2 regions of the Pseudorhizobium banfieldiae genome follow, and region 2 is predicted to be linked to the other one. Evidence: riboswitches for the same ligand, from Rfam matches in the RefSeq annotation. Region 2 holds a riboswitch; the other holds the start of a gene.

Region 1 (15,374 bases), 830 kb from region 2:
AATCTTTGGACCCGATCATTTCCCGCAGGTAGACGGTCTCGCGGGTGCGGTTCGGCAGTTCGATACCGATTGCATTGCGGCCCGGCACGACGGCGACGCGCGCGGCGATCGCGCTCATTGACCGGGCAATGTCGTCCGCAAGGCCTATCACGCGCGAAGACTTGATGCCCGGCGCCGGCTCAAGTTCGTAAAGCGTGACGACCGGGCCGGGACGGACGTGAATGATCTCGCCCTTGACGCCGAAATCCTCCAGCACGCCTTCGAGCATACGGGCATTCTGTTCGAGCGCATCGGCGGAGAGCGTCGCATCCCGTGCAACCGCCTTCGGTTCGGCAAGGAGGTGCACCGAAGGAAGCTGGAAGCCATCCGGGTCGATGAATGACGCCTGTGCTTCACGGGCAACGCGGGGACTGGGTTTCGGAGGTGCCGGCGGTGCGGCCACCCGCGGCTGAACGCGCGCGCCCGGAGCGGATGGCCGGCTCGTCGCGCTGAACGGCACGTCATCGTCGTCAGCAAGGATGCCGGCCGGCCGGACGAGAGGCTCATCATCGAAATCATCGTCGTCATGAGCCATGGGCGGTGTCACGATCGACCGACGGGCGGCACCATCCAGAGAGGGCTCAATACGAGCGACTCCGGGCGCCTGGACCTTCGCGCGAACCGGCTCGTTCAGCGTCCCGAATTCGTCCTCATTGAAATCATACGGCTGGTCAAAATTCGGGCTCGCATGCCTGATGCCTAAGAGACGCCGGAAGCGCGCCTGGGCGATATACCAGTAATGCGCAAGGGCACCGAGTGCCAGGAAGCCAACAAAACCGCCTTCGTCCTCTTCATCGTCATCATCCGCCTGCGGACGCGCACGCGAGCTTGATGAGGCGGCAGGAGCATAAATCTCGTCTTCCGCCTCGAAGGCCTCGCCCACAAGGCCCGACGCAAACAGCAGCAACCAGACGGCTGGCACGGCGAAGACGACACCCAGAGCGGTTGCCAGGACGCCGGTAGGATACGCTCCGACAAACAGGGCCGGGAAGCGAAGGATCATGTCGCCGATCACGCCGCCGATACCGTTCGGGATGGGCCACGTCAGCGGGGCGGGAAAGCAGCCGAGCGAAGCGGCGGCCAGCAGGGTGCCGCCGCCCCAGGCCGCAAGCCTTGCGGGAATGCGGTTGAACTCGCGCCCGGAGATCAGAGCAAGCGCAAAGGCCAGAACCGGCAGGAGCGCGACAAGGCTCGACAGGCCTAGGAACTGCATCATCAGGTCGGCGAAAGCGGCACCGCCATGGCCGAGGAGGTTCGTCGGCTCGTTGTCGGTGGCATAGGAGAAGCTGGGATCGGCAACGTTCCAGGTGGAAAGCGCTGCGATCGCCAGCGCAAGACCGAGGAAGATCGCGAAGCCCGCCAGGGCCATCGCCTGTCGTATCACGAAGGCCAGCAGCATTGCCCGGGTCGTCCCGCTTCCCATCGCCGCTGATGTACTTCTGCCCATTACGATTCCGCCGTGCCAACACTCGTGGAAGATTGCGGTCGCATGAGGTCACACGCCGCCACATTGGGTCGCAAGGTAGCCCGGCGGTGGTTAATGCGTCTTTAACCACGATCGCAAGACCGGGGAGGCTGCGACAGGCGTGGAAATAAAAAGGCCCGGACCGAGGTCCGGGCAAGCGCGACAACCGGAGGCGGCCGCGACGGGAGGTTCTGCGGCGATCCTGAAGATCGCCGCAAGCTCTTGTGATCAGGAGTGGTAGGCAGCTTCACCGTGGGAGGCGAGATCAAGCCCCTCGCGCTCCGCTTCGACAGTGACCCGCAGTCCAATGATCAGGTCGACGATCTTGTAGAGGATGACCGAGCCGATACCGCACCAGACGATGGTGATGACGACGGCGGTCAGCTGAGTCATGAACTGGCCACCCATGGTGACGCCTTCCGCATAGCCAATGCCGCCGAGCGACGAGGAGGCGAAAATCCCGGTTGCCAGAGCGCCGAAGAAGCCCCCGACACCGTGGACGCCGAAGACATCCGCCGTGTCGTCATAGCCGAACTTGTTCTTGATCACGGCGATGAAGAAGTAGCAGATCGGCGAGACGAGGATCCCCATGACGATGGCACCCATCGGTCCGGCAATGCCGGCCGCCGGGGTGATGGCGACGAGACCGGCGATCATGCCGGAGGCGGCACCGAGCATGGACGCCTTGCCCCGCGCAAAGGTTTCGACGACACACCAGGACAGGATGGCTGCGGCCGTGGCGACGAAGGTGTTGACGGTTGCCAGCATGGCGCCGCCGGAGGCTTCCAGGTTGGAGCCTGCGTTGAAGCCGAACCAGCCGATCCAGAGCATGGCCGCACCGACAAGCGTCAGCGTCATCGAATGCGGGGCCATCATGTCCTTGCCGAAGCCGATGCGCTTGCCGACCATGATTGCTCCGATGAGACCCGCGACGCCAGCGTTGATGTGAACGACCGTGCCGCCTGCGAAGTCGAGCGCGCCCATGCCGAAGAGAAGACCATTGGCATCCCAGACCATATGCGCGACCGGGAAATAGACGAAGGTCACCCACAGGACGCAGAAGAGGATCGCTGCCGAGAACTTGATACGTTCTGCAAAGGCCCCGACGATCAGCGCCGGCGTCAATGCCGCGAAGGTCATCTGGAACAGCATGAAGATGAATTCCGGGATGACTGCGTCAGAGAAGGTCGCCGCCGTGGAATCCATGGTGACGCCCGACAGGAACATCTTCGCCGTGCCGCCGAAGAAGGCGTTTTCCGATCCGCCGAAGGCGAAGGAATAGCCGTAGAGCACCCAGACGATCATCATGCAGGCGCCGACGACCGTGCACTGCATGAGGACGGACAGCATGTTCTTCGCCCGCACGAGACCGCCGTAGAACAGGCCGATCCCGGGCATCAGCATGAAGAGCACGAGAAGCGTGCAGATGAACATGAACGCGGTGTCGCCCTTGTCCGGGACCGGAGCCGCGGCCGCAGCCTCGGCAGCGGGTGCAGCCGCCTCCTGGGCAAAGGCGACAACCGGCGCCATCAAGGCTGCAGACGCAGCCCCCAGGCGGCCGAGCGAGGTGGTAAATCTGGAAAATTGCATTGTAAGCTCCCCAATCAGCCGTTCGTTAAAGCGCTTCTGTGCTGGTTTCGCCGGTCCGGATGCGCACGGCCTGTTCAATCGAATAGACAAAGATCTTGCCGTCGCCGATCTGGCCGGTCTTGGCAGCCGAAGCGATGGCGTCCACGGCCTTGTCGACAAGATCCGAGGGGACGGCGACTTCGATCTTCAGCTTCGGCAGGAAGCTCACGGCGTATTCGGTACCGCGATAGATCTCTGTGTGTCCCTTCTGGCGGCCGTAACCTTTGACTTCGGTAACGGTCAGGCCCTGGATACCGACGGCTGTGAGAGCTTCGCGCACCTCGTCCAGCTTGAACGGCTTGATAATGGCCATCACGATTTTCATCTGGCTTTCCCATCCTCTGTTAGTCCGGCCGAAGCCGAATTCCCTCATCGCCGGCGGATCAAGCCGAGGCGACTGACAGAGGAGATACAAGGGTCATGCCAGATGAAGGTAATGGGCTATAAGCCTATGATTTCATTACTGTATAAATGAAGCGTCCATTACGAAGGCATCAAGATCGAAGCGATAAGCACAAAAAATAGCCACAAGAGAAAAGGTGCCGGTTATCTATTCATCTGCACGTTTGCGAATCAGGCCTTCCTGCGCGACCGAGGCCACCAGCACGCCTGAGCGGGTATAGAGGCCACCACGCGTCATGCCACGGGCACCCGAGGAACTGGGGCTATCCTGGGTGTAGAGCAGCCAGTCGTCCATCGCGCAGGGCCTGTGGAACCACATGGCATGGTCAAGGCTCGCCACCTGCAGCTTCGGATTGAAGATGGATGTTCCATGCGGATAGAGCGATGTGTCGAGAAGCGTCATGTCGGAGAGGTAGGCGAGGATGGAGGCCTGGTAGTGGCGGTCGGCAGGTACCGCACCGACCGCGCGCACCCAGATGTCCTGTCGAGGCTCGAGCTTGTCCTTCGTGAGGTAATGCACGAGCGAGACGGGACGTATCTCGATCGGCCGGTCCTGGCTCCAGTACTTCCGGACAACCTCAGGCGCCTGGGCGAGGAACAGCTCCTTGAACTCCTTTTCGCCCATCAGCTTCTCGGGCGGCGTGACCGGCGGCATCGGCACCTGGTGATCGAGACCACCCTCCTCCACCTGGAAGGAGGCCGACATGGAGAAGATCGGATGCCCATGCTGGATCGCGACGATCCACCGGGTCGCGAAGCTCGAACCGTCACGGATCCGGTCCACCTGGTAGACGATCGGGACGGACGGGTCGCCGGGCCGGATGAAATACGCATGCAGCGAATGGACGAACCGGTCATCGGCGACCGTTCGTTGCGCGGCCATCAGCGCCTGTGCGATCACCTGCCCGCCGAAGACGCGCTGCCAGCCAACCTGCGGACTGCTGCCGCGGAAGAGGTTCTCCTCCAGCTTTTCGAGATCGAGCGTGGCCAGAAGCTGGTCCATGGCGGCTTGCGATTCAGGCGGACGCGACATTCTGGAGACTCCGATGGTAGGAAGCTGGTGCCGGATGATCTATATGGACCCTATCGTCTTCTCAAGTCTCTCGGGAGAGTGCTCAAATGCTGGATATGCTGGTGGTCGGCGGAGGCTATGTCGGGCTTTCTGCGGCGGTCGCGGTGAAGCAGTCTGCTCCACACCTGAAGATCGAAGTGATCGAGGCCGCGCCCGAACATGTCTGGCAGAATGACCAGAGAGCATCCGCGATCATCGCCGCTGCAAGCCGCATGCTCGAGGTCCTCGGCGTTTGGCAGGACATCCTGCCGCAAGCGCAGCCGATCAACAGGATGGTCGTCACCGATTCCCGCACCGCCGATCCGGTGCGGCCAGTCTTCCTGACCTTCGACGGCGCAGTAGAGGAAGGCCGCCCGTTCGCGCACATGGTGCCAAACGTGGAAATGGTGAGGGCATTGCGGGGCGCTTGCGAGCGGCTCGGCATTGCGATCCGGCACGGATTGTCCGCGACCGGCTTCACAACCACGAGCACGAAGACAACCGTCACCCTCTCCGATGGCAGCACGGTGGACACACGCCTGCTCGTCGCCTGTGACGGCGTAAAGTCGAAGCTGCGCGATATGGCGGGGATCAAGACTGTCAGCTGGGACTACGGCCAGTCGGGAATCGTGACGACGGTGGAACATGAGCGGCCGCATGAGGGCGTTGCCGAAGAACACTTTCTTCCTTCGGGCCCCTTTGCCATCCTACCTCTCACCGGCAATCGGTCGTCGCTGGTCTGGACCGAGCGGCGCGAGGAAGCGGAGCAGCTCGTTCGCGCTGATGAACTGGTGTTCGAGGAAGAACTGCAGCGTCGGTTCGGCCACAAGCTCGGCGCGATTACCGTCGCCGGTAGCAGAAAGGCATTCCCGCTCGGGTTGACCCTGGCACGCGCCTTCGTCGCTCCGCGTGTCGCACTTGCGGGGGATGCAGCGCACGGGATCCACCCGATCTCCGGGCAGGGCCTCAACCTGGGTTTCAAGGATGTTGCGGCGCTCGCGGAGACGGTCGTCGAAGCGGATCGGCTGGGTCTCGACATCGGCGCCCTGAACGTACTCGAGCGCTACCAGTCCTGGCGCCGTTTCGACACCTTCCGTATGGGGGTAACCACGGACGTGCTGAACCGCCTCTTCTCCAACGACATCACGCCGATCCGGATCGCCCGCGACTTCGGACTATCGCTGGTGGAACGGCTGCCCGGCCTGAAATCCTACTTCATCGGAGAGGCTGCCGGCACGTCCGCACCCAATCAGCCAAAGCTGCTGGCGGGACACCCGATCTGATGCCGGCGGCTAATCTTCCAGCCGTCTAGCCTCCGAGACCAGCATGATCGGCACACCATCGCGGATGGGATAGGCGAGCCGCGCCTTTTCGGAGACGAGTTCATTTGCCTCGCGATCGAAACTCAGTCTTGCCTTCGACAGCGGACAGACCAGAAGTTCGAGCAGTTTGGGGTCGACCTTGCTGACAATCTGATCCATGGCACCCTACTGTAGCACGGTGTCGGTGTCGCCGGTTCCGCGGGCAAGCAGGATCTCCGTGATGGCGATCAGCGTCTCTGCCCGTGTCCTGAGGTCGGGAGCCTCAAGCAACGCCTGCTTCTCGGCCGGACCAAAGGGCGACATCATCGAAAGCGAGTTCACCAGAGTCCGGTTGCCCGCCCGCTCCACGCTCTCCCAGTCGGCTTCGAGCTTGTTTGCATCCAAATAGGCACGAAAGACACGAAGCAGTTCGGCGCGATCAACCGCAGCCTCATCGTCCTCGGCGGAGAGGTCCGCCATCAATGGAGCGATCCTGAAGCTGCGGAACGGATGGCCCTCGCCGATCTCCTCCAGGAGACGAAAACGGCAAACCCCGCTGAGCGAAGTGATGTAGCGGCCGTCTCCCGTCTCGGCAAACGAGGTAATCCGCCCGATGCACCCGACGCTGCTGAGCACTGGGCTTGCGACGTCGTTTCCGCCCTGATCCGACAGGGCCGGCTGCACGATGCCGATCAGGCGGTCACCTGCCAATGCCGCATCGAACAGGGCAAGATAGCGCGGCTCGAATATATTGAGCGGCAACTGGCCACCAGGCAGAAGAAGCGCCCCGGTCAAGGGAAATACCCGCACCGTCTCCGGCAGGTCCTCCCGCTTCACATATCTTGCATTACCCACAATCATTAGGCCCAATCCTCCAGAGGACCACCGGGCATGGTGCCCACACCGCCATTGCCGGTAATGTGGGGCGCCGGGCGCGGAGCGCAAGGCCGCCTAACGGCAGCCCGGCTCAGGCAAACAGGATGGACGACATCCGCCGGCGTGCGGCGATCGTGTTCGGATCCTTTGGCCCCCAAGCCTCGAAGAACTCGACGAGCTGGCGGCGTGCGCCGTCGTCGTCGAAGCTGCGGTCCTTGCGCATGATGATCAGCAGGTGCTCCGCTGCCTCCTCGCGCTTGCCTTCGGCATTGCGGACCTTGGCGAGCTTCAGCCGCGTCTCGTGATCGTCCGGATGGAGCGACAACTGGTGTTCGAGCGCAGCCGGGTCGCCGAGCTTGCGCGCTTCCTCGAACTGCTCGAGCTTCTTCGCTACGGCCTGCACGGCAGGGTCGCCAGCAATTTCCGGGGGAAGCGAGTGCAGCATCTGGGAAGCGCGCGCGAGATCGCCCAGTTCGATCATGCAGCGCATCATCCCGGCAGCGGCCTTCGCATTTTCTGGATCCGCCTGCAGGACAGCACCGTAGAGCTGGGCGGCCGACTGGACGTCGCCGGCTGCAAGCAGACCATCCGCCTCGCCAACGGCAGCCTCGATCTCGGCAGCCTGATCGGCACCCGCCGGACCGGCGACCTTGTCGATGAACTGCCGGATCTGGGTCTCCGGCACCGCCCCCATGAACCCGTCGACCGGCCGCCCGTCAACAAAGGCGACAACGGCCGGGATCGACTGGATGCCCATCTGGCCCGGTATGGCGGGGTGGTCATCGATGTTCAGCTTGACGAGCTTCACCCGCCCTTGCGCCTCGTTGACGACGCGCTCCAGGACGGGCGTGAGCTGCTTGCAGGGCCCGCACCACGGCGCCCAGAAATCCACCAGGACAGGCTGGCGACGCGATTCCTCCATCACGTCGGCAGGAAAGGCCGCCGTGCTGGTATCCTTGATGAAGGATCCTGCGCCATTGCCGCCGCTCGCTGCGGCCGCACCGCCGAACTGCGCCTTGGCCGTCATCTGGCCACCATAGGAGCCGCCATAGGGGTTGTCTGTGCCGCTCATGAATGCTGTCTCCCGGTCTCGTCTTCGCCGCGTTATACGCCGCGAAACATCGTATGTCAGTCGGTGACTTTCAAGACAAGCGGCGTGTGGCCGGTCGCCTCCAGGAAGCGAAGCAGGTCGTCGCGACTGACGGACGTGGTGGCATCGTTGGAAAGCGGGTGGCCGTTGATGAGCTCATGCTTCATCAGATCCTCGTCGAGAACAAAGGTGACATTCCCGGCCGTATCGTTGATCGCGCCGAACACCGTGACGGAGCCTGGCATGACGCCGAGATATTCCATCATCTTCTCCGGACGGCCGAAGGAGACTCGGCCCGACGCACCGATCACCTTGTGGACCGCCTTCAGGTCCACCGTCGCGTTCTCTTCCACCGTCAGGACGAAGTAGCGGTCCTTCTTGTCCTTGACGAAGAGGTTCTTCGTGTGCCCGCCAGGGATCTCGTCGCGCAGGCTCACCGATTCCGCCACCGTGAAGACCGGGGCATGCGTCTTCGTCTTGTGGGCGATGCCGAGCTTGTCGAGAAAAGCGTAGAAAGCCTCGGGGGTCGTGGGCGCAGGCAGGATCGCGATGTCGTTCATGTCAGCACTTGTCCATTGTTCAGGTCGGGCGGCCGTGCCGCCGCAGGCACCGGATTATCCTGCCTGCAGGAAGGGGGCAAGCACAGGAGCCTCATGGGTGGCTTGCGCCTCGCCGCTTGCCCATTGGCAAGCTCAGTCTGGGCGCCGGTGGCAGTGAAAATTTCTCGACACCATCGTCTTTTCCCTGTTGCATTCAAAAACGAGTTAGGCCATATACCGCCCGTCGCCGCCACACGGCCGGCCCACGATCCACCCACTACCCCAGGATCGCGGATATGAGCGGGTGTAGCTCAGGGGTAGAGCACAACCTTGCCAAGGTTGGGGTCGAGCGTTCGAATCGCTTCACCCGCTCCAATTCTCTCTCCCATTGACTGTTCCGACCAAGGCTGACAACCTTCAGCAGTAGCGCGTTCGCACGGTCCCCTGCTGTTTTCCCCTCATCGGCCCGCAGGCGACCTGCCGCCGTGGTGGCAGCGGTTCCAGCCTGCCGGAAGCCGAGGGCGGCTTCAGTTCTTCATGAAGACGTAGTCCGTCTCCTGGCGCAGCACTTCGCCCGGCCTCAGGATCGCGCTTGGGAAGCCGGGATGGTTCACCGCATCCGGCCAGCCTTGCGTTTCGAGGCAGAAGCCCGCAAAGGCCGGATACTGACGGCCTTCGAGGCCAGGGGTCGGCACTCTCAGCTTGTAGCCCGAATAAAACTGGATGCCGGGCTCCGTGGTGCGGACTTCCAGCGAGACGCCGGAATTGACGCTGCGGGCAAGCGCCACGGAGCGCTTCGCCACCCGCCCCTCCGAAAGGCAGAAGTTGTGGTCGAAGAGGAGACGCTCGCCGTTCTGCAAACGGTCCGTCGGGCCCATGACCCTCAGGTCGTACGGCGTGCCGTCGACAGCCGTCAGGTTTCCCGTCGGACACTGCCGCTCGTCGACCTCCAGAATGTGGTCGGCTGCAATCATGATGTCGTGGCCGAGCGCCGTCTCCGCGCCGTCGAGATTGAAGTAGCTGTGCTGGCAGATGTTGCAGGGTGTCGGCTGGTCGGCCGAAGATTCGTAGAGCACGCGGAGCACACCATCGGCGGCAAGGTTATAGGTGGCGGTAATGGTGCAGTTGCCCGGATACCCCGCCCGGCCATCGGGATCGGTGATCCGCAACACGACCCGGTCTGCCGCAAGGTCTACGATGTCCCAGACCCGCTTCGCGATGCCGTCGCTGCCGCCGTGGAGGTGGGTGACGCCGTTCTCGTTGAGCTCCAACTGGTGAAGCTTGCCGTCCAGCCTGAAACGCCCACCTGTAATGCGGTTGGCGACGCGACCGGGCGTTGCCCCGAAATAGGGGGAGTAGCGGGGATAGTCGTCGAAGGCTTCGAAGCCGAGCACCAGCGGCGGCTTGTGACCGTCCAGGCGCAGGTCCTGGATCATCGCCCCCCACGTCAGGATGGAAGCCGTGAGACCGCCGCCGGAAATCCGCAGACGATGGACCGTCTCGCCCCGTGACGTTTTGCCGAAGACTTCCTGCTCTGCCATTGCACCCTCCCGGTCAGCGCCGCAGAACCTGATCGATTCAGGCGGATGATGCAACGACAAAGCTAGCGGCTGAGGACCCGCGTAACCTGCTCCAGGCCGCCGAGGGTGAGCGGGTACATCCGCTCCGACAGTATGTGGCGCATCATCGCGATAGACTGCACGTAGCTCCAGTGCGCTTCCTGTACCGGATTGATCCAGGCGAAGCGGTGGAAGTGTGCGGTGATGCGGCGAAGCCAAGTCTCTCCCGGTTCCTTGTTCCAGTGCTCCACGGAACCACCCGGATGGCTGATCTCGTAGGGGCTCATCGATGCGTCCCCAACGAAGATCACCCGGTAGTCGCTGCCAAACCCGTTAATGATCGCTTCCGTGGGCAGTCGCTCCGACCGCCGGCCATTGTTTTTCCAGACGCTCTCGTAGAGACAGTTGTGGAAATAAAAATGCTCCAGGTGGCGAAATTCGCTGCGGACGGCGGAGAAAAGCTCCTCGACCTCCCGCACATGGTCGTCCATAGAGCCTCCGACATCGAAGAACATCAAGAGCTTGACGGCGTTGCGGCGCTCGGGTCGCGTCTGCACGTCGAGATATCCGTGTTCCGCGGTGGAGCGGATTGTCCCCTGCAGGTCGAATTCCTCTGCGGCACCCTCCCGCACCCACCGCCGCAGCCGGCGAAGGGCGATCTTGATGTTACGGGTGCCGAGTTCCACCGTGTCGTCGAGGTCGGAAAACTCGCGCTTGTCCCAGACCTTGACCGCACGACGATGCCGCGAGCCCTCCTGCCCGATGCGGACACCCTCGGGGTTGTAGCCATAGGCGCCGAAGGGCGAAGTGCCGGCAGTTCCGATCCACTTCGATCCACCCTGGTGGCGGCCCTTCTGCTCCTCCAGCCGCTTGCGCAGCGTCTCCATCAGCTTCTCGAAGCCGCCGAGCGTCTCGATGAGCCGCTTCTCTTCCTCCGTCAGGTGCTTTTCCGCGAGCCTGCGCAGCCACTCCTCTGGGAGTTCGCTCGCCTCCAGTCCGGCCTCTCCCGATACCGCCTGCAGCCCACGGAAGTGCGACGCGAAGACCCGATCGAACCGATCGATGTGTCGCTCGTCCTTCACCAGGCAGGTGCGCGCGAGAAAGTAGAAGGCGTCGATATCGAAATCCGCCAGGCCCTGCTTCATCCCCTCGATGAGGCTCAGGTATTCGCGCAGCGTGACGGGCACCTTTTCCACCCTCAGCTGCAGGAAAAACGAAAGCAGCATTCTACTCGGTCCCGATCCGCTCCAGGTCGTAATGGGTGGTCTGGTAGATCTCGTTGATCCAGTTGCCGAACAGGAGATGCGCGTGGCTGCGCCAGCGGTTCTGCGGCGGCAGCGTCACGTCATTATGCGGAAAGTAGTCGTGCGGCATCTTGATCGGCACGCCCGCATTGACGTCGCGGAAGTACTCCTCCGCCAGCGACGTGGAATCATATTCCACGTGATTGAACATGTAGAGTCGGCGGCCTTTCGCTTCCTCGACGAGGCAGACCCCCATCTCGTCCGATTCCATCAGGATCCTGAGGTCCGGGATCTTGTCGATGTCCTCGCGGCGAACCTCCGTCCAGCGCGACACCGGCACCTGGAAGTCGTCCGAGAAGCCGGTCAGGTAGACGGACGAGGGGCAGAGATTGCGGTGGCGGTAGACCCCGAACGCCTTCTCCTTCAACTCGTGCTTCTGCACGCCATGGAAGTGGTAGATCGCCGCCATTGCGCCCCAGCAGACATTCATCGTCGAATGGACATTGGTGGTTGTCCAGTCGAGGATCTGCTGCATCTCGTCCCAGTAGGTCACGCTCTCGAAGGGCAGCGTCTCGACCGGCGCACCGGTGATGATGAAGCCGTCGAACTTCCGATGCTTCACCTCGTCCCAGGTATCGTAGAAGGAGAGCAGGTGCTCCTCCGACGTGTTCTTCGCCTTGTGGCCACCGATCCTTACCAGCGACAGCTCCACCTGAAGCGGAGTCGCGCCGACGAGGCGCGCCATCTGCAGCTCGGTCTTGATCTTGTTCGGCATGAGGTTGAGGAGCCCGATCTGCAGCGGCCGGATGTCCTGCCGTACCGCAACCGTCTCGGTCATCACCCGCACGCCCTCCTGCACGAGGATTTCGAAGGCGGGCAGCGTATCGGGGATCTTGATCGGCATCGCACACTCACAAAACAAAAAGCCGGCGGCGACAAATCGCAACCGGCGCGTCAAAGTGAACTTCGCGCGGCCCTTTAGCGACTTGTTTAACGTGGCTGCAAGCCGGCCGGCCAAATCACCACGAAGTGCAATCTAGATAGGCTCTTCTTCCCCTCAGGTCAATTGCGGCCGCCGATGCCGGGGGGCTACCGTTCCCGCCGGGCCATGAAGGCCAGCCGTTCGAACAGGTGGACGTCCTGCTCGTTCTTCAGCAATGCCCCGTGCAGCCGGGGCAGGATCGTCTTGACGTCGGCACGCAGGTCGGCTGGGTCGATGTCGTCTGAGACCAGCAACCGGATCCAGTCGAGCGCCTCGGAGGTGGACGGCTTCTTGCGCAGGCCCGGCACCTCCCTGATCTGATAGAACTGCGCCAGAGCGTTTCGGACCAGTTCCTGCTTGATGCCCGGATAGTGCACCTCGACGATGCGCGCGAGGGTCTCGGCATCAGGAAACCGGATGTAATGGAAGAAACAGCGGCGAAGGAAGGCATCCGGCAGTTCCTTCTCGTTGTTCGAGGTGATGATGACGATCGGCCTCTGCTGCGCCTTCACCGTCTCGCCTGTCTCGTAGACATGGAAGTCCATCCGGTCGAGTTCCTGCAGGAGGTCGTTCGGAAACTCGATATCCGCCTTGTCGATCTCGTCGATCAGCAGGACGGTCTTCTGCGGCGCGGCAAAGGCCTGCCAGAGCTTCCCCTGCCGGATATAGTTGCGAACGTCATTCACGCGCTCGTCACCGAGTTGGCTGTCGCGCAGACGCGAGACAGCATCGTACTCGTAAAGGCCTTGCTGAGCCTTGGTAGTCGACTTGACGTTCCACTCGATGAGATCGAGACCGAGCGCCGAGGCGATCTGCCGGGCGAGTTCCGTCTTGCCGGCCCCCGGCTCGCCCTTGACCAGGAGCGGTCGCTCGAGGCGGATGGCTGCGTTGACCGCGACCATCAGGTCGGTATCGGCGATATAGTCGGATGTACCATGAAACTGCATGAGGAGACCTGTAGGGAATTTTGGCGGCAACCTAAAAGCTCGGCCGAACCGGTGCAAGCCGCTTTCCCTTGCCTGTCGGTCTGGGCTATGGACATCCCCAATGACCAAGTCCACGTTCACGATCCTCCTCGGAGGCGAGCTCACCGTCACGCAGCGGCTGCGCGAAGCGCTCGAAGGAAGCCGCTTCATCGCGGCCGACGGCGGCATGCGACATGCCGCAACCCTCCGCATCGAGCCTGAGCTCTGGGTCGGTGATTTCGACTCGACACCGCCCGCGCTGATCGAGGCGCAGTCCGGAGTTCCGCGGCAGCCCTACCCCGCAGCGAAGAACGAGACGGATGGAGAGATCGCGACGGCGGAAGCGATTGACCGGGGTGCCGAGCGCTTGGTGCTTGCTGGCGCGCTCGGCGGCGAGCGAAGCGACCATGCCCTGCAGCATGTCTTCCACGCCCTCAGCCTGGCCGAACGTGGCATTGAAGTCCTTCTGACCTCCGGCGCCGAAGAAGCCGTCCCTCTGCTTCCCGGACGCCGCCTTCTGGATCTGCCGGCAGGCTCGCTGTTCTCTGTCATCGGTTTTTCCGAGCTGGAAGGCCTCGACATCCTCAACGCCCGTTATCCGCTCGAGAACTTCGTCTTGCCCTTCGGCTCGTCGCGGACGATTTCCAATGTGGCAGAGGGTCCGGTGGCCTTCTCGCTCAAGCGCGGGAAGGCGATGATCTTCGCCCGCCCATACGATCTGACAGGAGCCTGAACCGTGGCACCTCCCATCCTCAAACTCGACGACATCTTCCTGAGCTTCGGGGGCACGCCTCTCCTGGCCGGTGCGGGACTGCAGGTGGAGCCGGGCGACCGCATCTGCCTCGTCGGCCGCAACGGATCCGGCAAGTCGACCCTGATGAAGATCGCGGCTGGGTTGGTCGAGCCGCAGTCCGGGGAAGTATTCCGCCATCCGGGTGCCACCATACGATACCTGGAGCAGGCGCCGGATTTTGGGGACCACCGGACGGTACAGGCCTATGCCGAAGCGGGCCTCGGTCCAGGGGACGATCCCTATCGCGTCACCTACCTCCTGGAGCATCTCGGCCTGAGCGGCGAAGAGGATCCGAACCGACTGTCGGGAGGCGAGGCCCGGCGGGCGGCGCTCGCCCGCGTCATGGCGCCAGAACCAGACATCCTGATGCTGGACGAGCCGACCAACCATCTCGACCTGCCGACGATCGAATGGCTGGAGGAGGAACTGAGGAAGACGCGGAGCGCTCTCGTCCTCATCTCACACGACCGGCGCTTCCTAGAGAAGGTATCGACGGCGACGGTTTGGCTCGATCGCGGCACGTCGCGACGTCTCGATCGCGGATTTTCGTATTTCGAGGCTTGGAGGGACGAGGTACTGGCGGCGGAGGAACTGGAGCAGCACAAGCTGGGCAAGGCGATCGAGCGCGAGGAGCACTGGCTGCGCTACGGCGTGACGGCCCGGCGCAAGCGCAACATGCGCCGGCTGGGGGAACTGCAGACGATGCGTGCCGCCTATCGCGGTCACAAAGGCCCGCAAGGGTCAGTCCAGGCGGCGGCATCGGAAGGTCGGGAATCCGGAAAGCTGGTGATCGAGGCAGAAGCGATCACCAAGAGTTATGGACACCGGCTTATCGTCGCGCCCTTCTCCATCCGCGTACACCGCGGCGACAGGATAGGCCTTGTGGGACCCAACGGTGCCGGAAAGACGACGCTGTTGAAGATGCTGACGGGGCAGCTCGATCCGGATTCGGGAACGGTGCGGCTCGGGACAAATCTCGAAATCGCCACGCTGGACCAGAAGCGGGAGGACCTCGATCCCGAGGACACGCTTTCCCACTACCTCACCGACGGACGCGGCGAAACGCTTCTCGTCAATGGCGAGCAGCGTCACGTCGCGGGCTACATGAAGGATTTCCTGTTCCAGCCCGAGCAGATCCGCACGCCGATCAAGAACCTTTCCGGCGGCGAGCGGGCACGGCTGATCCTGGCGCGGATCATGGCCAGGCCCTCCAACCTGCTGATCCTCGATGAGCCGACCAACGATCTCGACATCGAGACACTGGATCTGCTGCAGGAGATCGTCGCCGGCTACAACGGCACTGTCATTCTGGTCAGCCACGACCGCGACTTCCTCGACCGGACGGTCACCTCGACCATAGCACCCGCCGATCCGGAAACGCCGGACGGGCGCTGGATCGAATATGCAGGCGGGTACTCCGACATGCTGGCACAACGCCG
Region 2 (15,374 bases):
CTCCGGCGATACGAACACGCTTGAAGGTGGTGCAGCCGCTCGGCTGGAGCCGGTAGCCATCCAGGGCACGACTGCGGCGCGCGTGATGTCCGGCGCGCCTACCTCCGAAGGCGATGTTTCCATTCCCGTGCCTGCGGAAATCCTGCAGGAGCTGGCGGGCAAGTCTTCCACGATCGCCTTGACCGTGCAGTCGGCAGCGGAAACGTCGGTTCAATTCTCGGTCCGTTGCGACTTCGGAAGCCTCGGCGCCTGTCCCCGCCATCGCTTCACGGCGCGGCAGGAGCGGGCGGACGTGCTGCTGCGCGTGACCTTCGAACGCTCGATCGCTCCGAACGCCCCCGGTAGGCTGGTGGTCAATACCGGACTCGAGGGCGCGGAGGCGGCGATCCTTCTGCATTCGGTTCGGGTGCTTCCGGGGCAGTAGCCTCAGCCCAGGAACTCGGGACCTTCGCCGAGGATGTTGTGATCGATCTCGCCGATCGCCTTCTCGTCCCGACCCTCGTAGTCGATCGATAGCAGAATCTGTCGGATCACGTTGATCCGAGCCCGCCGCTTGTCGTTCGCCTTCACCACCGTCCACGGTGCATGCTTCGTGTGCGTCTTCTTCAGCATGCGGTCGCGCGCATCGGTGAATTCGTCCCACTTCGTCAGTGCGGCGATATCCATCGGCGAGAGCTTCCAGATCTTCAGCGGATCGTGGCGCCGGTCGTGAAAGCGTTTCAACTGCATCTCCTGGCCGATGTTCAGCCAGAACTTGAAGAAGTGGATGCCCTCATCGACGATGAGTTCCTCGAACCGCGGCACTTCGTGGAGGAACTTCTTGCATTGTTCAGCGGTGCAGAAGCCCATGACCGGCTCCACCACGCCGCGGTTATACCAGGAGCGGTCGAAGAGCACGATTTCGCCAGCGGTCGGGAAGTGAGTGACATAGCGTTGGAAATACCATTGGCCTGCCTCCGTTTCCGTCGGCTTCGGCAGCGCCACAATCCGCGCCGAGCGCGGATTGAGGTAAGCGCGTATGGAGAAGATCGTGCCGCCCTTGCCGGCGGCGTCACGGCCCTCGAATACGGAGATCACCCGCTTGCCGCTGGCGTTCAGCCAGAACTGCAGCTTGACCAGTTCGATCTGCAGTCGCTCCAGCGTATCGGCGTAGTCGCGCTTATCCATCTTGTCGTCATAGGAATAGCCCTCTGAACCGAGCGCGTTCTTGTCGATCCAGTCCGGCAGCTTCGGATCGTCGATATCGAAGACGCGCCGACGCCCGCCGATCTCGATGTCAACCGAACGGTCCTGTTTTGAGCTGCTCAATCTCTTCTCCTCTCGTTAGACAACGCCGGCAAAACGACGGGACGCTTCCTCGTAATTTATCGTTCATCCGCCGGGCGTCGATGTATATCTGTCATCAGATCGGTCTAAGAGCCGAAAAATCTGGATCGGGAGGTGAGTCGCGCATGGGTTCGCAGTGGGGGACCGGGTTGAACAAGTGGTTCGGCGGCTCCTGGCTGCTGCTGCTTGCCCTGTCGCTCGCCGGGGCATTGAGCGTCTTCGCAGGCGTACCGGTCTGGCAGGCGGGCCTTGCCTGGTTCGTGCTCACCGGCCTCGTCCTGGTCGCCGATCATAAACCCGAGCCAGCGCCAGAGCGACCGGCGACCGCAGAGGAGCAGGCGCCGCACGATGTCGTAGAGGTCATCTCTGCCTCGCTCAATGCGCTCGACATACCCACCCTCCTGCTAGACGGGGAGGCCAACGTGCTATCCCAAAATGCCGGGGCCGACCGCCTCTTGGGCTCGCTGCCGCTTGGCGCTCATGTAGCCGGACGGCTGCGCTCCCCCGCGGTGCTGGACATCATCCGGGAGACACTGGCCACCGGCAGGCCGAACCAGCTCGAGCATGTCGAGCGTCTGCCCTCGCAACAGGTCTACGTCGTCCGGATCGCGCCGGTTGAACTGCCCGGGCGGGACCAGCGGGACCGGCTGTACCTGCTCTCGTTTCGGGATGTGTCCGAACTGCATCGGCTCGACCGAATGCGCAGCGACTTCGTCGCCAATGCGAGCCACGAACTGCGCACACCGCTTGCGTCGTTGCGTGGTTTCATCGAAACCCTGCAGGGGGCGGCCAAGTCGGATCCAAAGGCCCAGGAGCGGTTCCTGTCGATCATGCTGGACCAGTCGACGCGTATGAGCCGGCTGATCGATGACCTTCTTTCCCTTTCCAGGCTCGAGTTGAGGTCGAATGTGGCGCCGGAGGGCAAGGTGGACCTCGTGCCCCTGCTTTCCCATGTCCGCGATGCACTCTCGCCTCTGGCAGAAGAACTCCATGTGGAGATCAACCTTCATCTGCCGGAACGTGCGGTCGAAGTGACCGGTGACCGCGACGAACTGGTGCAGGTGTTCGAGAACCTGGTGGAGAATGCCTGCAAGTACGGCCAGGACGGCAAGACCGTCGATGTCTTCCTGAAGTCTCCGGAAGCCGGGCCCGTCGAGGTCAGCGTTGTCGATCACGGCCCCGGCATTCCTTCGGAGCACGTCCCTCGTCTGACGGAGCGTTTCTACCGCGTCAGCGTTGCCGATAGCCGCTCCAAGAAGGGAACCGGTCTCGGGCTGGCAATCGTGAAGCACATCCTTACCCGCCATCGGGCAAGGCTGGTGGTCACGTCCGAGATGGGCAAGGGCAGCCAGTTCACCGTCCGCTTCTGAACCAGAAATCGTGCGGTGGGCGGCGAGATCCTGATCTGGCATGGCGCAACGAAAAAGCGGGCCATCAAGGCCCGCTTTCCACCATCGGCATTTTTGGGTCAGGCCCGTGCTGCAGCCTTCCGCCGGTCTGCCACCGGCTGATAGGCAAGGCGGGCATGATAGCCGCAATAGGGAGAGGCTTCCGAGGCGTCGACGCCGCAGAAGTGGAAGTCGTCCTTCAGCGGGTCTCCCATCGGCCACTTGCAGGTGCGTTCGGTCAGATCCGTCAGTGCAAGCTTGCGCGAGATCGGCACCACCACGTCGTTGGAAGGAACATAGGACAGCTCGGGCAGGGCAACCTCGACGTCATCCTTCAAAGCCGTCGCGCCGACCGTCCGGGCTGTGGGCCGGGTTGCAACGCGTGCCGGATAGTTGGCTGGACGGGCCGGCGCCGCTGGGCGTTTGGCCGAGCGGTTAGCACCGGTCGATCCGCCTGCCTTGGCGCGTCCGGGAAGGTTCAGCCGGTGAACCTTGCCGATGACCGCATTCCGGCTGACCCCGCCCAATTGGGCCGCGATCTGGCTGGCGCTCAGGCCCTCCGCCCACAGTCTCTTCAGCTTTTCGACGCGCTCGTCTGTCCAGTTCATGCCCGTTCTCCGCATTTGAACGTGTCCGGCATGCAGAATCCCCCGCCCTTGGCGCGAACGACAATTCGCGCCAGCTACTAGATATAGCTTGTTAGGTGACTAGTTCCGCCGCATGCAGTCTAGTTGTTGATTGGTAAACTACTGGGCCGGTGACTCCGTGGCAAGAGTCAGCGGAATCGGCACGAATCGATTTCCGGGTTTTCCCCAACTTGCTTTTCAAGCGAGTCATTTTTGTCACAGCCGCGAAGGTTGCAGGAAAGGGGGCTTTTGTTGACATATCGGGGCGAAATGCCGATAGTGCCGGCGCCGCCCGACAGGGCGGCATTTTTGATTGATCGGGGCCACGCCCCTTGCATCTCCTAGAGGAGCCGCTCCCCATGGCCGAGGCCGCGCTGTTCGAAACCTATAACCGTGCTCCACTGCGCTTTGCGCGCGGCGAGGGTGTCTGGCTGGTGACGGAGAGTGGTGAGCGCTATCTCGATTTTGCCGCAGGGATCGCAGTCAATTCCCTCGGCCACGCCCACCCGCATCTGGTGGAGGCGTTGAAGGCCCAGGCAGACAAGCTGTGGCACCTGTCGAACCTCTATGACATCCCTGGTCAGGAGCAACTGGCGCGCCGGCTGACGGAAGCGACCTTCGCAGAAAGGGTCTTCTTTACCAACTCCGGCGCCGAGGCACTCGAGTGCGCGATCAAGACGGCGCGACGCTACCAGTTCAGCAAGGGGCATCCGGAGCGGTTCCATATCATCACCTTCGAAGGTGCCTTCCACGGTCGAACGCTGGCGACGATCGCTGCCGGCGGACAGGCGAAGTACCTCGAAGGTTTTGGTCCCAAGGTCAGCGGCTTCGATCAGGTGCCTTTCGGCGATCTGGACGCGCTGAAGGCTGCGATCACCGACGCCACCGCTGCGATCCTGATCGAGCCGGTGCAGGGCGAGGGCGGCCTGCGCCTCGTCTCCCGGGAGTTCATGCGTTCCCTGCGGGACCTCTGTGATGAGCACGGTCTCCTTCTCATCCTTGACGAGGTACAGTCCGGCGTCGGTCGGACCGGCAAGTTGTTCGCTCATGAGTGGTCCGGCATCGCGCCCGACATCATGGCAGTGGCGAAGGGTATTGGCGGTGGTTTCCCGCTCGGCGCTTGTCTTGCGACGGAAGAGGCGGCAAGCGGTATGAAGGCCGGCACCCACGGCACCACCTATGGCGGCAACCCGCTGGCGATGGCAGTAGGCAATGCCGTTCTGGACGTTGTGCTTGCCGAGGGTTTCCTGGACCACGTGCGTGACGTCGCGCTGGTCTTCCGGCAGGGGCTGGAGGGCCTGAAGGATCGGTTCCCCGATGTCATCGACGAGATCCGCGGCGAGGGCCTGATGCTCGGCATCAAGGCAAAAGCGCCGAGTACCGAGCTACTGATGGCCATGCGTGAGGAGCACATTCTCGCCGTGCCTGCAGGCGACAACGTGCTGCGGCTCCTGCCGCCTCTGATCGTCACCGCCGAGGAGGCTCGCGATGGTCTTGCACGCATCGAGCGTGCCGCCGAGCGCCTGCACCAGTCGGGCTTGAAGAAATCAGCGTAAGGAGTGCGGGGCATCGAAGCCCTCATCGAAGACATGGCATCACCCAAGCATTTTCTCGATCTTTCAGCCGTCGCCGCCGATGACCTGCGGGTGATCCTCGATGATGCGCTCACGCGCAAGTTGGCGACCAAGGCCGGCAAGGCCGACAAGCCGCTCGCCGGCAAGATGCTCGCGATGATCTTCGAGAAGCCTTCTACGCGTACCCGCGTGTCCTTTGACGTCGGCATGCGCCAACTGGGCGGGGAGACGCTCTTTCTCTCGGGTACCGAGATGCAACTCGGCCGCGCGGAAACGATTGGCGACACCGCAAAGGTCCTCTCCCGCTACGTCGACGCGATCATGATCCGTACAACCGACCATTCGCGCCTTCTGGAGCTTGCCGAGCATGCGACCGTTCCAGTCATCAATGCACTGACGGATGACACGCATCCCTGCCAGATCATGGCGGACATCATGACCTTCGAAGAGCACCGCGGACCGGTGAAGGGAAAGACGATCGCCTGGACGGGCGATGGCAACAATGTACTCCATTCCTTCGTCGAGGGCGCTGCGCGCTTCGGTTACCGCATGAACATGGCCGTGCCGATGGGGTCGGAGCCGTCCGACAAGTTCCTGAACTGGGCGCGTAACAACGGCGGCGACATCATGCTCTTCCATGACGCAGAGCGGGCAGTTTCCGGCGCGGACTGCGTCGTGACGGACACCTGGGTTTCCATGAACCAGGAGCACAAGGCGCGCGGTCACAACATCTTCCAGCCCTACCAGGTAAACGGCGCGCTGATGAAGCGGGCCAAGCCGGAAGCGCTCTTCATGCATTGCCTTCCGGCCCACCGCGGCGAGGAAGTGACCGACGAGGTCATCGATGGACCTCAGTCGGTTGTGTTCGATGAGGCGGAGAACCGGTTGCACGCCCAAAAGTCCATTCTCGCCTGGTGTCTCGGCGCTCTTTGAGCCTGTTCTTGACTTCGGGCGGCCCCGATACCACCTGTCGGCTATCGAGCCTTTCCCGGTGACGGAAGGGCATTCCACGATATTGCCGACAACTTTCACGCCCCGGCGGTTCCGTCCCCAGGCGCGCGTGCATAAATTGGCCCGTTAGGCGCCAGGGAGCAGACCATGGCGGAAGCCACTGTTGAACTGAGTGATTTCAACTTCGCCGGCGATGACCGGGTTGTCCCCTTCCAGGTGGAAGGATTGGACGTTCGTGGCCGAGCGGTCCAGCTTGGACCGCTTCTGAACGCGATCCTCGGGCGCCATGAATATCCCGCGCCTGTGGCCCGCCTTCTGGCGGAGGCGATCGTGCTGACGGCGCTTCTGGGGACATCCCTCAAGTTCGACGGCAAGTTCACCGTTCAGACGAAGGGAGACGGACCCGTCGATCTTCTGGTTGCCGATTTCACGACGCCCGACAGCCTTCGCGCCTATGCGAGGTATGACGAGGACGCACTTGCCGCGGCAGTTGCAGACGGCAAGACGTCGCCGCCGGAACTGCTGGGCGCCGGCGTCCTTGCCTTCACGATAGACCACGGCCGTGGCATGCAGCCCTACCAGGGCATCGTCCCGCTCGACGGCTCGTCGCTCGAGGAGATCGCCGGCGTCTATTTCCGCCAGTCGGAGCAGATCCCCACCAAGGTGAGGTTGGGTGTGGCCGAACTACTGGATCGGGATGAGGCCGGCAAGCCGCGCCACAACTGGCGGGCGGGCGGACTGGTGGCGCAGTTCCTGCCACAGGCGCCCGAGCGCATGCGCCAGCCCGATCTCCATGGTGGCGATGGCGACGAGCGCGAGCATGACCACAGCGAGGACGATGCATGGTCCGAGGCTCGCGTCATGGTCGAGACGATCGATACGGACGAACTGACCGATCCGCAGGTGCCGATCGAACGTCTGCTGTTCCGTCTGTTTCACGAGCGGGGCGTGAGGGTCTACAAGCCCCAGTCGGTCCTCGATCGCTGCAGCTGTTCGCGCGAGAGGCTCAAGGGCATTCTGGACAGCTTCAGCGCCGAGGAGATCGAGGCGAGCGAGCAGGACGGCGAGATTGCCGTCACCTGTGAGTTCTGCTCGACCACATACCGCTTCTCGCCGGAAGAGTTCACCGCGGCCTGACAGCCAGCCTTCGTCTCAGTTCAGCACCCTCAGAAGTCCCGGTGAATCCAGCGAGAACGCCGGGATTTCGACGTTGAATGCCTTCCCCTGGTCGTCTTCCATCCGGTAATGACCGAACATGATGCCGGAGGGCGTGTCGAGCGGGCAGCCGGAGGAATATTCGTAGGAATCGCCTGGCAGGAGCCGTGGCTGCTCGCCCACCACTCCGGGACCTTCGACCTCGTCGACAAGGCCGTTCTGGTCAGTGATGTGCCAGTAGCGATGCGTCAGCCGCACCGCCTGGTCCGAATGGTTCTCGATGACGATGTGGTAAGCCCAGACATAACGGCTATCCTCCGGACTGGATTGCTCCTCCAGATAATAGGGCTCGACGACGACCTCTATGTCACATGTCCTGGCGCGGTACATGCGCGACACCTTCTACCACATCCCATCCGATATGCTGCAGCTCCGCGGGAACGTCAAGAAACCCGGCGGTTTGGAGGGGAGTTCGGTGGCCTCTTGCGCGAACTTTCGCCGGTTAAGGATAACCGGCGCGCCGACAGGCGGAACCTGCAACGCGCCCGGCGGCAGCCTTGGTCAACCCGGCAGCTTGTCGAGAGCCCGTGCGAAATCTTCGAGCAGGTCGTCAGTATCCTCTATCCCCGCCGATAGCCTGAGCGTTCCCGGCGAGATGCCGAGTTCGGCGCGCGCCTCGTCCGTCAAATTCTTGTGCGTCGTCGTCCCCGGATGGGTGATGAGGCTTTTGGCGTCGCCCAGATTGTTGGATATCTTCACCACCTCCAGGGCATTCTGCAGTCCGAAGGCTGCGGCCTTGCCGCCCTTGAGTTCGAGGCAGACGAGCGTCGAGCCGCCGGTCATCTGCTTGGCGATGATGTCGGCCTGCGGATGGTCCGCGCGACCCGGATAGATGACCCTTGCGACCTTCGGATGGTTTGCCAGGAGGTCGGCGATCCGTCCGGCATTTTCCGTCTGCTGGCGCACCCGAAGCGGAAGGGTCTCGATCCCCTTCAGGAGCGTCCAGGCATTGAAGGGCGACATGGCAGGACCAGTGTGGCGGAAGTAATCCTGCAGGCTTTCCTTGATCCATTCACTATCGGAAAGGACGACGCCGCCGAGGCAGCGGCCCTGTCCGTCGATGTGCTTTGTGGCGGAATAGACGACGACATGGGCACCGAGCTCCAGCGGCTTCTGGAAGAGCGGTGTGGCAAACACATTGTCCACCACCACCTTGGCGCCGACCTGGTCTGCGAGCTTCGCAACGCCGGCGATGTCGATCACTTCGAGTGTCGGATTGGTTGGGCTTTCGAGGAAGAAGACCTTGGTGTTCTTCCGGGCCGCCTTTTCCCAGTTGGCGAGATCGCGACCGTCCACCAGCGTACACTCCACGCCGTATTTCGGCGCCAGCGTCTCCACCACCCAGCGGCAGGAGCCGAACAGGGCGCGCGCAGCAACGATATGGTCGCCCGCCTTGACCTGACAAAGGATCGCTGCTGCGACTGCGGCCATGCCCGAGGCCATGGCGCGCGCATCCTCCGCACCTTCCAGCAGGCACATGCGCTTCTCGAACATGTCGTTGGTCGGGCTGCCGTAGCGGGCGTAGATATAGCCTTCGCTCTCGCCCTTGAAGCGTGCCTCGGCCGCCTCCGCCGTCTCGTAGACGAAGCCCTGCGTCAGGTAGATGGCCTCGGAGGTCTCGCCATACTGGGAGCGGATCGTTCCGCCATGGACGAGCTGGGTTGCGGGGCGCCATTTCGTGGTCATGCGCTTGCACCTTTCAGACACAAAAAAACCGGTCGCGTCAGCAGACCGGTTTCGCCCCGGTCTTTTTAGCCACTTGTTTAACGTGGCTGCAAGCCGACCGGCCAAATCACCACGGGATAAAGCTGCCATAGCGCCGCTCCTCGCTTGCGTCAATGGCAGGCATTTGGTTTTGTCCGGCAGGACGGGAAAGAACGACGATGAAAAGAACCACCGGGATCCTGGCCGATCGGGCCATCGCAGCGCTGTTTGACAGCGGGCGCCTCACATCCGAGAAGGCGCTGGACAGCGACCAGATCCAGCCCGCAAGCCTCGATCTGCGCCTCGGCACCAAGGCCTTCCGCGTCCGCGCAAGCTTCATGCCCGGCCCGAACAGCCGGGTTGCCGACAAGCTCGACCGGCTGAAGCTGCATGTGGTCGACCTTTCGGAAGGGGCGGTCCTGGAAACTGGCTGCGTCTATATCGTGCCGCTGATGGAACGACTGGACCTGCCGGCAGAAATGTCGGCCTCGGCCAATCCGAAAAGTTCCACCGGTCGCCTCGACATCTTCACCCGCGTCATCACCGACTACGCCCAGGAGTTCGACAAGATTCCTGCCGGCTATTCCGGCCCGCTCTATCTGGAAATCAGCCCGCGCACTTTCCCGATCGTCGTCCGTCGCGGCTCGCGCCTGTCGCAGATCCGCTTCCGCATCGGCAATGCGCTGCTGAACGAGCCGGAGCTTCTGCAATTGCATGGCGCCGAAACGCTGGTGGCAGCCCGCGAGCCCAATATCAGCGGAGGCGGCATTGCGCTGTCGATCGACCTCACCGGCGACAAGGAAGGACTGATCGGCTACCGCGGCAAGCACCACACTGCCGTGGTCGACGTCGACAAGAAGGCCCAGCACGACATCTTCGACTTCTGGGAGCCTCTCTACAGCCGCGGCCGCCACGAACTCATTCTCGATCCCGACGAATTCTACATCCTCGTGTCTCGGGAAGCGGTCCACGTGCCGCCGCTTTACGCCGCGGAGATGACGCCTTTCGATCCGCTGGTGGGCGAATTCCGCGTCCATTATGCGGGCTTCTTCGACCCCGGCTTCGGGCATGCCGAGGCGGGCGGCCGCGGCAGCCGCGCCGTTCTGGAAGTGCGCAGCCACGAGGTGCCGTTCATTCTGGAAGACGGCCAGATCGTCGGCCGCCTCGTCTACGAGCACATGCTGGAACGGCCCGGTGCCCTCTATGGCCTCGGCCTTGGCTCCAATTACCAGGCGCAGGGTCTGAAGCTGTCCAAGCACTTCCGGATCGGTTGACCCATACGCCTGCGATCCCCGCTTGACAGACGCCGCGAACTGGGCGAACTCTGCCCCCGTCGCGGGTGTAGCTCAATGGTAGAGCAGCAGCTTCCCAAGCTGACGACGAGGGTTCGATTCCCTTCACCCGCTCCAGCTAGCTCTCTGTCCGACCCGGAGACATAGGTAACGGTTTGTCCCTAAGACATGGGTGACAACCTCGTGCCGAACGGGTTGTCGATGGTTTGCAATGTTCTCTGCTCCAGGTCGATATATCCGAGATCATAGTGCATGAAGCTGACGAGCCAAATGCCGTCGTCGACTTCCTTGAGCCCGAGCCTCTGTCCGGCCAGCACCGTCGAGATATTGATCTTCTTGCGATGGATGCAAAGCCGCCCGCAGTTGGTGACGATGGCGTCGCGATCGTGGAAGGGATAGTCGATGTCCGGCAGGCCCTGATAGAGTCTGGGCGATGTGGTGTAGAGCTCTGCCGGTACCTTCATAGACAGCGCCTCATGCGGCCGTTCTTCATTGAATTCGCTGACGAAACCGTCGAAACGCATCTGCTGCTGCAGGATATTGCGGCCCGGCGGCCTCGTCGCTTCCTTCTTGAGCGTCAGGTGCATGCGCTCGTGGCGGCCGTTCTCCTGCGGGTGGCCGGGACGGATGCGCTCGAGGGCGATGCCGAGCCTGAGCCACCAGACCGAGAGCTTTGACAGATTGTAGAGCCCGTTGGGACTGGCGAAGGGCAGGCCGTTGTCGGAGCGGATCGCGGCCGGTAGGCCCCGCTCGGCAAAAACCCGCCGAAAGGCCTCGAAGACACCCTGTTCGCGCGTCGATTCGAAGGCCTCGCAACACAGAAGATAGCGCGAGAGCTGGTCGGTGATCGTCAAGGGGTAACAGTATTGGCCGTTGCCCAGCTTGAACTCGCCCTTGAAGTCGGCGCACCAGAGATCGTTGGGACCAGGTGCTGCCGATAGCTGCGTGCCGACGGCCTTGTTCGCCCGGTTCCTCTTGCGGGCCTGGCTCACAAGGCCATGACGATCGAGTACGGCGTGTACGGTGCTCTTTGCCGGAATGCGCACATCGCCGGCCAGCCGTTTGACGAGCAGTTCCCTGATCTTCCTGGCACCCCAGTAAGGCTTCTCCTTCTTGAGGCGAACAATCATCGCCTCAACCGTATCCGGCAACTGGTTGGCATAGCGCACCGGCCGTCGGGATCGATCGGTCAGCGCTTCTAGGCCATCATCCTTGTAGCGGTTGAAGATCTTGTAGCCGGTCTTGCGCGAGATGCCGAACGCTCGGCACACCTCGCTCATGCCTTCGCCCTCAAGCAGCCGGGCGACAAATCGTAGACGTTCCTCCATGACCGAAGTCTCTCTCCACGGCATCGACACCTCCCGACAAAGTCGAAAAGTGTTACCCATGTCTCCGGTACGAAATGTCACCTATCTCCCAGGTCGGACACTCCAACGATGTCCAGCAATGTTTAGCAAGGCGCAGAGCGCCGGCGGTTGAAAAGCTTTGGCCCGCTGTCGGCTTGGTGTCCTGCGGACGCGTGCAGACTGGGCTCCATTGATAATGGGCGGCACGACCACTACTTCCACCCTGATGTGTAAGCGTGGCCGCATGCCGGGTCGATTAGGAGTGCAAATGAACAGAACGCGTGCCGGCGTCACCCTGGCGGCTTGTCTGTTTCTCGCCGGTGGCGCTGCCAGCGCTGGAGCTGTGGAGGTGGAAAGCTTTGGCTTTCCCTATGCCAATGGACGCTTCGAAAGGTTCACCGATGTCACGGAGTCGGAGATCGGCGAAGCAGCGGCCCTTCGGATGGAGGAGCGCTATCCGCAGGTAAGGGAGACACAGCTCTTTTGCATCGGCCTGTCCGGACCCCTCCTGGCCTACATCGATGGGATATTCTATGCACTCAACGAAAAGGCAGGGCGGCAAGGTGCCTACGTGACGACAGAGGCAGGCCGGGCGGATGTGCTCGACATCAACAGGGCGCCTTCACCGCTGGCTGGCGATTACCTTACCATTCTCGCGCTGGCGAGAAACGCCGGCGAAGCCTGTCAGACCCTTTTCCAATAGCGCCGGCGCGTGTCTCAAGGCAGTAGCCGGAGATTGTTTAATGCCTCGGGTGGCGTGCACGATACGGGCTTCCTCATATGGCGCCGCTTCGAGCTGGCTCTCAGCTGCTCGGCTGGTGTGGTGTCTTCTGCCAGAAGAAGGGTTTCGCCCGCAACTCCATGACCGCTTTCCACGAGGCGATGGAGGTCAGCAGCCAGTAGAGCGGAACACCTGTCCAGCGCATGCCGATCTGTCGCTGCTCGTCATCGGTCATCGCCTTGACGCCGAGCGTGACGAAGATCAGGTAGCTGCCGAAGATGTTGACCGCATCGACCACGAAGAGCATCAGCACCCGTGCAGGGATGTCCTCTGCGGGCGCGGCCAGCATGGCAAGCGCCCCCTCGACCAGGAAGACGAAGATCAGCGGATGCAGGAGGGATGACAGGAGCATGCCGCCGATCAGCAGCTGGAAGATGAGGACGTTGCGCAGGCCCATCTGTGCAACGAGCCTGCCCGGCTGGCGCATCAACACCAGCCAGGTCTGCACCCAGCCCTTGAACCAGCGCGTCCGCTGCCCCATCCACACCGCACGCGTGGTCGGCGCATCCTCCTGCGTCGGCCGTTGAAGCACATCGGCGCGATAGCCGAGGCGAAACAGCCGCAGCCCCAGATCGGCATCCTCGGTCACATTGAACGGGTCCCATCCGCCGACCTCTCGCAATGCCGCGACCCGGAAGTGATTGGAAGTCCCACCGAGCGGGATAGGCATGCGGTGTCTGGCAAGCCATGGCAGGAGGGCGCGAAAGAGGGCCGAGTATTCGAGCGCGAAAAGCGCACTGATCCACGACGCCTTCGCATTGCTGATCACGAGCGGTGCCTGCAGGCAGACGACCTCGGCGGGAAGCTCGCAGAAGCGACAATAGGCTTCGCGCAACTGGCCAGGGTGCGGCCGGTCCTCGGCGTCGTAGATCACCAGGTAATCGCCGCGGACACCGTTCAGAGCATAGGTGAGTGCCTTCGGCTTGGTGCGTGGTGCCGCGGGTGGAACCTCGACGATCTCGAAGTTCGCCGGCAGCGTCTGGGCTCGCAGCGCGTCGATCGTTTCCCGATCGTCCGCTTCGCAGACGAGCTTGATGTCGAGCAGCGGAGACGGCCAGTCGATCCGCTTCAAGCCGTCCACCAACTGCCGGGCGACGGCCGCCTCCCGGTAGAGGGCGACCAGGATGGTGTAGCAGGGCAGGGGGCCGGTCACGTCGCGCACCTCAAGCTCGTGTCGCCGCCGGTGGTGCAGAAGCGCCATGATCCTCAGGATGAGCCCGAAGAGGTAGAGGTAGGAAAGCGCCGGGTGGAGCAGCGAAAAGAACAATCCCGGCTCTGCGAGGGCGCAGGCGACCAGCGTCGCGGTCAGCAGTCCGGCGACAAAACCCTGTCCTCCCATCAGGACGATCCGCGCCGAAAGGTCCTGCCGCTGATCAAATAGCTCTCCGACGGTGTGACGAATCCTCCTGAGCGCTCCCGCCTCCCATACCGCGGCGCGCAGGGCGGTTGGTGTGGTCACAACGAGCCCCTCTCGCAGCGATGGCCGGTTCGCGAGGGTCGCTGCGAGACCGCCGAGGCGTGCCGCCCGGGGAATCACCGCCATCTGCGGCGCCTGCCGTTGATGCTGCAGCCGGATCATGGTTGGGCGCCGCAGCTGCGTGTCGGCGTGCTCGCTGTCGACGACGATCGCGCTGTCGATCCTCTCCAGGAAGGGGAGCCGCAGGAACCGCGCCATAGCGCCATAATAGGCGTTTTCCTCTATGCCCGGATGGTGGAGGAGTTCCTGCTCGAGGCTGGTTCCGTGGTCTCGTGCCTTGGCGGCAATGGCTTCCACCAGTGGCTTGGAGAAACCGAGGGACTGCAGTGCGGCCGCTTCGCCGGTTGGCGCCGGTGCCACGTCAAGATCCCGTTGCGCCGCCGTCTCCGGCACCCGGCCGTCATGGCCGGCGTCTCCGCTCCGAAGCGAAGGCGCTTGCGAATATTCCCCCAGACGCATGACTCTGTTACACCGTCCTGCCGCCCTGTCCCGAAATGGATCATAGACATGCCCGCATTGCTTACATCCCTCAGAAGGCAGGGGATATTTCTCCTTTGGGTTGTCCTGGGGTGTGGTCTCGCCTTTGCCCCCGTTCACGAAGCAGGGGCGCAGGATACGGAGTTTCCGGTCCTCTTCGATGCGCGCGAGCGCCTTCCGCGTCCGGATCTCTCTAACCTGCTGCGGCTGCGGATCCTGACGACTGCCGATTTTCCTCCCTTCAATTTTGCCGATCAGACCGGCCGCCTCACCGGCTTCAACATCGATCTTGCCCGTGAAATCTGTCTCGAACTGAAGATCGAAAGCCGCTGCCAGATTCAGGCACTGCCTTTCGAGGAGCTGGAAGAGGCTTTGGCGAACGGTAACGGCGATGCGGTCATGGCCGGGGTGGCGGTGACGGCGGAACGCCGCGAGTCATTCTCCTTCTCGCGTCCCTATCTGATGATCCCGGCGCGTTTCGCCCGCCATGATGACCGCGATCTGGGGGAATTGGGCGAGAACGCGCTTGCCGCGCGGACGGTCGGCGTGGTGAACGGATCGGCGCATGAAGCCATGCTCAAGGCCTTCTTCCCGCGCGCTATCCCCGTGCTGTTCGCCGACCAGAATGCGCTGCTCGACGCCCTGAAGGACAACAAGGTCGCCGCCGTCTTCTCCGACGGTCTGAGGCTGCCCTTCTGGATTGCCGCCGAGGCCTCCGCAAACTGCTGCCGCCTCTATGGCGGTCCCTACTTCTCGGAGACCTTCCTGGGGGAAGGAGTGACGGTGATGCTGAAGAAGGACGATGACACCCTGCGGGATGCCTTCGATCACGCGCTGGCAACGCTCTCCCGCAACGGCCGCCTGCAGGACATCTACCTGCGCTACTTCCCGCACGGGCTTTACTGAGCGCCGGAGTATATTCCTACTGGCTTGCCCAGATGATCCTGGCCACCCATTCGATCTCCGCCATGTCGAAGGTCCGGTTCGGATGGTCGGGATTGAGCGAGGTCAGCTCGATGCTGCGCGGGGTCTGCCGCAGCAGCACCTTCGCCATCACCTCGCCGTCCCGGGTCTTCACCACGACGCGGTCTCCGCGGCGAACCTGCGCGCCCGGTTCGACGATCAGCACGTCGCCGTCGCGGTAGAGCGGCACCATGGAATCGCCCTGGACCTCCAGGGCATAGACACCGGACTTTCGCGAAGGGGAGGCGGGGAAA

Evidence for each region. A riboswitch is a leader RNA that binds a small molecule or an ion and turns the genes downstream of it on or off. The one in region 2 is predicted to bind S-adenosylmethionine.
Region 1: it holds a riboswitch for S-adenosylmethionine, as region 2 does, so the genes downstream of both, metA (homoserine O-acetyltransferase MetA) here and NT26_RS00420 (O-succinylhomoserine sulfhydrylase) in region 2, are expected to answer to the same signal.

What each region holds. Positions count from the first base shown of each region.
Region 1 covers NZ_FO082820.1:3,491,024-3,506,397, forward strand. The annotation lists gene NT26_RS17025 (FtsK/SpoIIIE family DNA translocase) at 1-1,486, opposite strand, end outside; gene NT26_RS17030 (ammonium transporter) at 1,733-3,094, opposite strand; gene NT26_RS17035 (P-II family nitrogen regulator) at 3,120-3,458, opposite strand; gene tesB (acyl-CoA thioesterase II) at 3,684-4,568, opposite strand; gene NT26_RS17045 (ubiquinone biosynthesis hydroxylase) at 4,610-5,869, shown strand; gene NT26_RS17050 (Trm112 family protein) at 5,879-6,067, opposite strand; gene NT26_RS17055 (LON peptidase substrate-binding domain-containing protein) at 6,074-6,748, opposite strand; gene trxA (thioredoxin) at 6,855-7,835, opposite strand; gene NT26_RS17065 (prolyl-tRNA synthetase associated domain-containing protein) at 7,892-8,413, opposite strand; tRNA gene NT26_RS17070 (tRNA-Gly) at 8,693-8,767, shown strand; gene NT26_RS17075 (aldose epimerase family protein) at 8,920-9,933, opposite strand; gene NT26_RS17080 (vWA domain-containing protein) at 9,996-11,177, opposite strand; gene metA (homoserine O-acetyltransferase MetA) at 11,179-12,099, opposite strand; SAM riboswitch at 12,154-12,231, opposite strand; gene NT26_RS17090 (AAA family ATPase) at 12,285-13,124, opposite strand; gene NT26_RS17095 (thiamine diphosphokinase) at 13,225-13,875, shown strand; gene NT26_RS17100 (ABC-F family ATP-binding cassette domain-containing protein) at 13,879-15,374, shown strand, end outside.
Region 2 covers NZ_FO082820.1:77,445-92,818, forward strand. The annotation lists gene NT26_RS23090 (hypothetical protein) at 1-424, shown strand, start outside; gene ppk2 (polyphosphate kinase 2) at 427-1,308, opposite strand; gene phoR (phosphate regulon sensor histidine kinase PhoR) at 1,452-2,696, shown strand; gene NT26_RS00395 (GcrA family cell cycle regulator) at 2,795-3,322, opposite strand; gene NT26_RS00400 (aspartate aminotransferase family protein) at 3,700-4,896, shown strand; gene argF (ornithine carbamoyltransferase) at 4,930-5,847, shown strand; gene NT26_RS00410 (Hsp33 family molecular chaperone) at 6,013-7,002, shown strand; gene apaG (Co2+/Mg2+ efflux protein ApaG) at 7,018-7,410, opposite strand; gene NT26_RS00420 (O-succinylhomoserine sulfhydrylase) at 7,582-8,766, opposite strand; SAM riboswitch at 8,811-8,889, opposite strand; gene NT26_RS00425 (2'-deoxycytidine 5'-triphosphate deaminase) at 8,964-10,058, shown strand; tRNA gene NT26_RS00430 (tRNA-Gly) at 10,120-10,193, shown strand; gene NT26_RS00435 (IS481 family transposase) at 10,238-11,428, opposite strand; gene NT26_RS00440 (hypothetical protein) at 11,691-12,125, shown strand; gene NT26_RS00445 (glycosyltransferase family 2 protein) at 12,226-14,040, opposite strand; gene NT26_RS00450 (transporter substrate-binding domain-containing protein) at 14,188-15,063, shown strand; gene NT26_RS00455 (S24 family peptidase) at 15,080-15,374, opposite strand, start outside.